Regions from separate parts of the Alteromonas nitratireducens genome, predicted to be linked through region 2. Evidence: predicted binding sites of a transcription regulator. Region 2 holds the regulator's gene; the other holds the start of a gene.
What was found. The regulator NrdR, encoded in region 2, represses ribonucleotide reductase genes. The targets are predictions, from matches to a motif close to AAACACNANATNTNGTGTTT.

Region 1: nrdA (class 1a ribonucleoside-diphosphate reductase subunit alpha) is a predicted target of NrdR. The motif match lies at 1,174-1,193, and genes of this name have one in related genera.

The regions. Positions count from the first base shown of each region.
Region 1 covers NZ_JBFNPK010000001.1:520,440-523,861, forward strand. The annotation lists gene ubiG (bifunctional 2-polyprenyl-6-hydroxyphenol methylase/3-demethylubiquinol 3-O-methyltransferase UbiG) at 265-969, shown strand; gene nrdA (class 1a ribonucleoside-diphosphate reductase subunit alpha) at 1,430-3,422, shown strand, end outside.
Region 2 covers NZ_JBFNPK010000012.1:81,725-85,146, reverse strand. The annotation lists gene AB1N33_RS11640 (riboflavin synthase) at 1-403, opposite strand, end outside; gene ribD (bifunctional diaminohydroxyphosphoribosylaminopyrimidine deaminase/5-amino-6-(5-phosphoribosylamino)uracil reductase RibD) at 422-1,540, opposite strand; gene nrdR (transcriptional regulator NrdR) at 1,566-2,015, opposite strand; gene glyA (serine hydroxymethyltransferase) at 2,069-3,328, opposite strand.

The DNA.
Region 1 (3,422 bases), on a different contig from region 2:
TGAACAAAAACGCAGACGAATTGTTATTATGAGGGTCATAAATAAACCCCGAGTGTACCACCGTGTCACTAAAAGATGTAGCGCTTAATCAGGTCGATTTTCATCCCGGCAGGTAAGTGATTATTTTTCGCGCAGTCGCTACCAGTGGCAAGAATTTTCGTCACATTCCGGCGCGTTTTGCGCTATGTTATGCCCTCTTTATTTATATGTGCATGTGGGTCATCACACCGCACATAAGTATATGTAGGGCACTGGAACCTGATTATGAGCAATGTTGATCACCAGGAAATTACCAAGTTTTCTGAACTGGCTTCACGCTGGTGGGATCCGCAGGGAGAATTCAAACCTCTGCACGACATCAATCCGCTTCGTCTTGAATTCATCGAACAGCACTGTGGTTACCTCAAAGGAAAAACGGTGCTGGATGTTGGCTGTGGAGGCGGGATTCTTACGGAGGCAATGGCCGCTGCCGGTGCTGACGCAACGGGTATTGATATGGCCGACGCGTCGCTTGAAGTCGCCCGCCTGCATGGTCTTGAATCAGGTATTCAGGCGCACTATGAACAGTCGACAGCTGAAGCTTATGCTGACCGTCATGCTGGTCAGTTTGATGTTGTGACCTGTCTAGAAATGCTCGAGCATGTGCCTGAACCGGCGTCCGTCGTAGCCGCCTGCGCGAGACTGGTTAAACCCGGTGGCCATGTTTTTTTCTCTACGCTGAATCGCAACATCAAGTCTTACCTGATGGCGATTGTCGGCGCGGAATACCTGCTGAATCTGGTACCCAAAGGCACTCATCAGCACAGCCGGTTTCTTAAGCCATCAGAACTGATGGCAATGACCGACCACGCCGGACTCATTGCGCAGGACATTACCGGTTTGCATTTGGATCCGATCAGTCAGCATTATTATCTGTCAGATCGTAATGTCGATGTGAACTATCTGCTTCACACCGTCGCCCCGCTGTAATTCACAGACACGATATATAGTGGTTAAATGATTTATCGCCCACTATATATCGTGACTTCATAAGAAACCGTTTTTTGGAATAAATTATTTTATAGCGGGATCATTTTTTAAAAATGTCTTGCAATCCCGATAGTGAAGGTTCAACCGCCACTGTTAGGTGAGTTACCACTAACGTTAATTTTAATTGTGTTTAAGTGGTCGAATAACCACCAGATATTGGGTTGCATAAATCCTTAAACCTCACTATCTTGTGGTTATCTCGAGCGGTACCAGAAGACGGATGCCAGAAAGTCGTCGCATCCCTTTCTGTCGGGAGAGCGAACCGGGATCGCAAGGATCCGGCGCAATAAAAACAGATCCTTATAAATAACAATGAAACGATTCGTGGTGCAGCGAGGTGGTAAGCCAGTCTCCGACAACACGTTTTGGTTCACGCGCTAACAATAAAATGGCCAGTACAATGAACGATAACTTATACGTCACAAAAAGAAATGGCGAACGCGAAGCCATCGACTTAGAAAAAATTCATAAGGTGATTACCTGGGCAGCGAAAGGCCTGAAAAATGTCTCGGTATCACAGGTAGAGATCAAAGCTCAAATCCAGTTCTACGACGGCATCAAAACCAGCGAAATTCACGAAACTCTGATCAAATCAGCGGCAGACCTGATTTCTACGGATGCCCCTGACTATCAGTACCTGGCCGCTCGTCTGGCAATCTTTCACCTGCGTAAGAAAGCGTATGGTGAGTTCGAGCCGCCAAAACTCTACGACCACGTCAGCCGCATGGTCGACATGGGCAAATATGACCACCACTTGCTGGAAGACTACACACCAGAAGAATTCGCTGAAATGGACAGCTATATCGACCATTGGCGCGACATGAATTTCAGCTACGCCGCAGTCAAGCAGCTTGAAGGAAAATATCTGGTTCAGAACCGTGTAACCGGAGACATCTACGAGAGTGCGCAGTTCCTGTATATACTGGTGGCGGCGTGTCTGTTTGCTAACTACCCGAAAGACACCCGTCTTAATTATGTTCGCCGTTTCTACGATGCGGCATCGACATTCAAGTTATCTCTGCCGACACCGATTATGTCTGGTGTGCGTACTCCGACACGCCAGTTCAGCTCCTGTGTTCTGATTGAAACCGGTGACAGTCTGGATTCGATTAACGCGACCGCCAGTGCAATAGTTAAATACGTAAGCCAGCGTGCCGGGATTGGTGTAAACGCGGGTCGTATTCGTGCGCTTGGCAGCCCGATTCGCGGCGGTGAAGCATTCCACACCGGCTGTATTCCGTTTTACAAATATTTCCAGACTGCTGTGAAAAGTTGCTCGCAGGGTGGCGTTCGCGGTGGCGCAGCGACCCTGTTCTACCCGCTTTGGCACATGGAAGTTGAATCGCTGCTGGTATTGAAGAATAACCGCGGTGTAGAAGAGAACCGTGTTCGTCATCTTGATTACGGTGTTCAGTTTAACAAGCTGATGTACCAGCGCATGATGAAAGACCAGCATATTACGCTGTTCAGCCCGTCAGACGTGCCTGGTCTGTACGACGCATTTTTTGCTGATCAGGATCGTTTCGAAGAGCTGTATGTCAAATACGAAAACGACGACAGCATTCGCAAGAAGCAAATCAAAGCGATGGAGCTGTTCAGTCTGTTCATGCAGGAACGTGCCAGCACCGGGCGTATCTACCTGCAAAACGTTGACCACTGTAATACGCACAGTCCGTTCAACCCTGAAGTGGCTCCGGTTCGTCAATCTAACCTGTGTCTGGAAATTGCGTTACCGACTAAGCCTCTTGAGCATGTTAATGACGAAAACGGTGAGATTGCACTGTGTACGCTGTCAGCATTTAACCTGGGCGCCATTGAATCACTGGATGAATTTGAAGAGTTGTCAGATTTGGCGGTGCGTGCGCTTGACAGTCTGCTTGACTACCAGGATTACCCGGTACCTGCTGCCTACAATGCCACGATGGGGCGTCGCACGTTAGGCGTCGGTGTTATCAACTTTGCCTATTACCTGGCGAAGCACGGTGTGAAATACTCAGATCACAGTGCAAATGGTCTGGTTCACCGCACGTTTGAAGCCATGCAGTATTATCTGCTGAAAGCGTCAAACAATCTGGCAAAAGAGAAAGGCGCCTGTCCGAAGTTCAACGAAACGACTTACGCACAGGGTCTGTTGCCTATCGATACCTATAAGAAAGATCTCGACAGTGTCTGCCAGGAGCCGCTCCACTACGACTGGGATGCGCTGCGTGAAGAAATCAAAACCTATGGGCTTCGTAATTCCACATTGTCTGCACTGATGCCGTCAGAGACATCATCACAGATTTCGAATGCCACCAACGGGATTGAACCTCCACGCGGTCATATCAGTGTGAAATCGAGCAAAGACGGCGTGCTGAAACAGGTTGTGCCGGATTACGAAAACTTAAAAGACA
Region 2 (3,422 bases):
GGGCAATGTATTTCGCCAGTGATGTCGGGGCAGCAATCCAGATTTCAACATAATCGGTGTGATGAATCAGCTCTGATACGGTCCCGACACCGTCTACGTGTCCTGATACGATATGCCCGCCAAACCGATCGGTCGGTCGCATGGCTTTCTCGAGATTCACTTCGCTGCCCGTGGCATAATCGGCAAAGCCGGTTAATCGCAGGGTTTCCGCTGACACATCCGCGCAATAATAATTGTCGCCCATCTCAGTGACAGTAAGACATACGCCATTGGTGGCAATGCTGTCGCCCAGTTTAACATCGCTCATATCAAGCGTGCCGGACGATACCGTAAGGCGAACATCTTCGCCGCGTCGGTCCATCGCTGAAATAGTGCCAGTTGCTTCAATGATTCCGGTAAACATAGGGTCCTCTTTTATGCGTTACGCAGGCGATGCGACAGTATAGTGTAGTCTGATGTCCTGCCCGAGTCTGCGCGTGTCTTTTAAGGTCAACAGCGGTGCCTCGTCCAGCGTCCTGTAGTCGGGCAGAATCAGCATTGACTGCGCCTTATCCCCCAAAACCTTAGGTGCCTGGTAGCAGATCAGCTCGTCAACTTCACCGGCCGCAAGCAGCGCTCCTGCCAGACCCGGCCCCGCCTCAACCAGCACCTCGTTAAACTGCAGGTCACCCAGTTTCTGCACCAGCGCTGTGATATCAGGCCTGCCATCTCGCGCCGCTACAACCAGTGGCGTCGCATCACCCGCGGTCCTCGACGCATCAGTCGTAACCAGATACGTTTTGAAGCCGTCATCAAAACACTGACGGGCATCAGGCAGCGGGCTAACGCCTTCTACCACTACCCTGGCAGGTTGCCTGATGATGTCGAGCGGATATTCGCTAAACATGGCCTGCTCAGGGCGGACTAACAAACTGGGGTTATCATGCCTGACGGTCCCTGCGCCGGTCAGAACGGCACAACTGCGGGCCCGTAAACGCTGCACATCACGGCGCGCTTCCGGACCGGTAATCCACTGACTCACGCCGTTTGATAACGCAATTTTACCATCCAGACTGATCCCCATTTTGACGGTAACCAGCGGTTTTCCGGTGGTCATGCGTTTGATAAAGCCTGGATTTAATGCGGCCGCCTCCCGGGTCATCACGCCAGTGACAACGTCAATGCCCGCGTCTTTTAACCGCTGTATTCCGCGGCCGCTGACCGCAGGATTGGGATCTGTCATTGCAACGACAACACGCTGTACGCCCGCTTTCACCAATGCATCGGCGCACGGAGGAGTACGCCCAAAATGGCTGCACGGTTCAAGGGTAACGTAAGCCGTGGCACCCGCTGCACGCTGTCCGGTCTGTTGCAGTGCATGTACTTCCGCATGGGCCGTGCCTGCCTGAAGATGCGCACCTTCTCCTATCAGGGTATTGGTGCTATCAACAATAACGCAGCCGACGCGGGGGTTTGGCGACGTGGTATACAGACCTCGCCGGGCGAGTTGTATGGCTTTCGCCATCCAGAAATAATCGCGTTCAGCAGGATTCGTCAACATTTACTCCGTTAAGGGAGACGGCGGATTAATCACCAAGCCGGGCAATTTCTTCACCGAACTCGCGGATATCTTCAAATGAACGGTAAACCGAGGCAAAGCGCACGTATGCGACTTTGTCGAGCTCTTTCAGTGCGTCCATGATCAGATTGCCGATAAACTGGCTTTCGACCTCACGTTCACCGGTTGCCCGCAATTTAGATTTAATCGACAAAATACACTGTTCAATACTTTCTGTGCTGACCGGGCGTTTTTCCAGAGCGCGTTGCAGACCCGCCCTGAGTTTTTCTTCATTGAACGGTTCACGGGAACCATCCCGCTTAATGACGCGGGGCATCACCAGTTCGGCACTTTCAAATGTAGTAAAGCGCTCATGGCAAATGACGCATTCCCGGCGACGACGAACCTGATGTCCTTCCGCGACCAGCCGGGAATCAATGACTTTCGTTTCCTGCGCAGAACAGAAGGGGCAAAACATGGTTCGTCCTCGTTAGGCTAATGGCACACCAGGACGGTGTGCCGATAAGTTCATTATGCCGCGTAGACAGGGAATTTTGCACACAGTGCAATGACTTCCTGTTTAACGCGTTCAACAACACTTTCGTCACCCATGTTGTCGAGTACGTCACACATCCAGGTGGCAACCTGACGCGCTTCCTCTTCGCCAAAGCCGCGGCGGGTAATTGCCGGGCTGCCGATACGCAGGCCACTGGTCACAAACGGTGAACGCGGATCATTAGGTACCGAGTTTTTGTTAACGGTAATGTTAGCTCGGCCAAGCGCAGCGTCCGCGTCTTTACCTGTGATGTCTTTGTCGATCAGGTCAAGCAGGAACAGGTGATTTTCGGTGCCGCCAGACACAATTTTATAACCACGCGCCTTCATTACCTCAACCATTGCCTTGGCGTTTTTAACCACTTGCTGCTGGTAGGTTTTGAATTCAGGCTGCAGCGCTTCTTTAAAGGCCACCGCTTTAGCTGCAATCACATGACACAGTGGACCACCCTGATTACCCGGGAACACGGCACTGTTAAACTTCTTATACAGCGTTTCATCACCACAGGACGACAGAATAAGCCCGCTGCGTGGCCCCGCCAGGGTTTTGTGGGTTGTGGTGGTAACCACGTGCGCGTGCGGCAGTGGATTAGGATACACGCCCGCCGCGACCAGACCGGCGACGTGCGCCATATCGACCAGCAGGTACGCACCGACTTTGTCTGCGATCGCACGGAAACGCTGCCAGTCGACGATGCCAGAGTAGGCAGAGAAACCGCCAATGATCATTTTTGGTTTGTGTTCCAGCGCCAGTGCTTCGACCTGCTCGTAATCAATTTCACCGGTGTCATGGTTCAGACCGTACTGCACGGCGTTGTAGGTCTTACCAGAGAAGTTAACGTGGGCACCGTGCGTCAGGTGTCCGCCTTCTGACAGGCTCATACCCAGCACGGTGTCACCGGCTTCCAGCAGGGCCATAAATACCGCAGAGTTAGCCTGCGATCCTGAATGCGGCTGAACGTTCGCATAATCAGCACCAAACAACTGCTTTGCACGGTCGATGGCCAGTTGCTCAACAATATCAACATACTCGCAACCGCCGTAATAACGCTTACCCGGATAGCCTTCCGCGTATTTGTTGGTTAACTGCGAGCCTTGTGCCTCCATGACCCGGGGGCTGCAGTAGTTTTCTGACGCGATCAGCTCAATGTGCTGTTCCTGGCGCTCAACTTCTTTTGCCATGGCACTGGCCAGTTCGGGATCAAAGTCAGCAATGTTCATTTCACGAGGTAACATGGAGGCTCCTTAACTGCGGTTAGATTTGGCCTGCGAAGGACGTTGGAGTGTTCCCCGCCCCGGCCTGCTGATAACTGATGACACGTCAACAGAC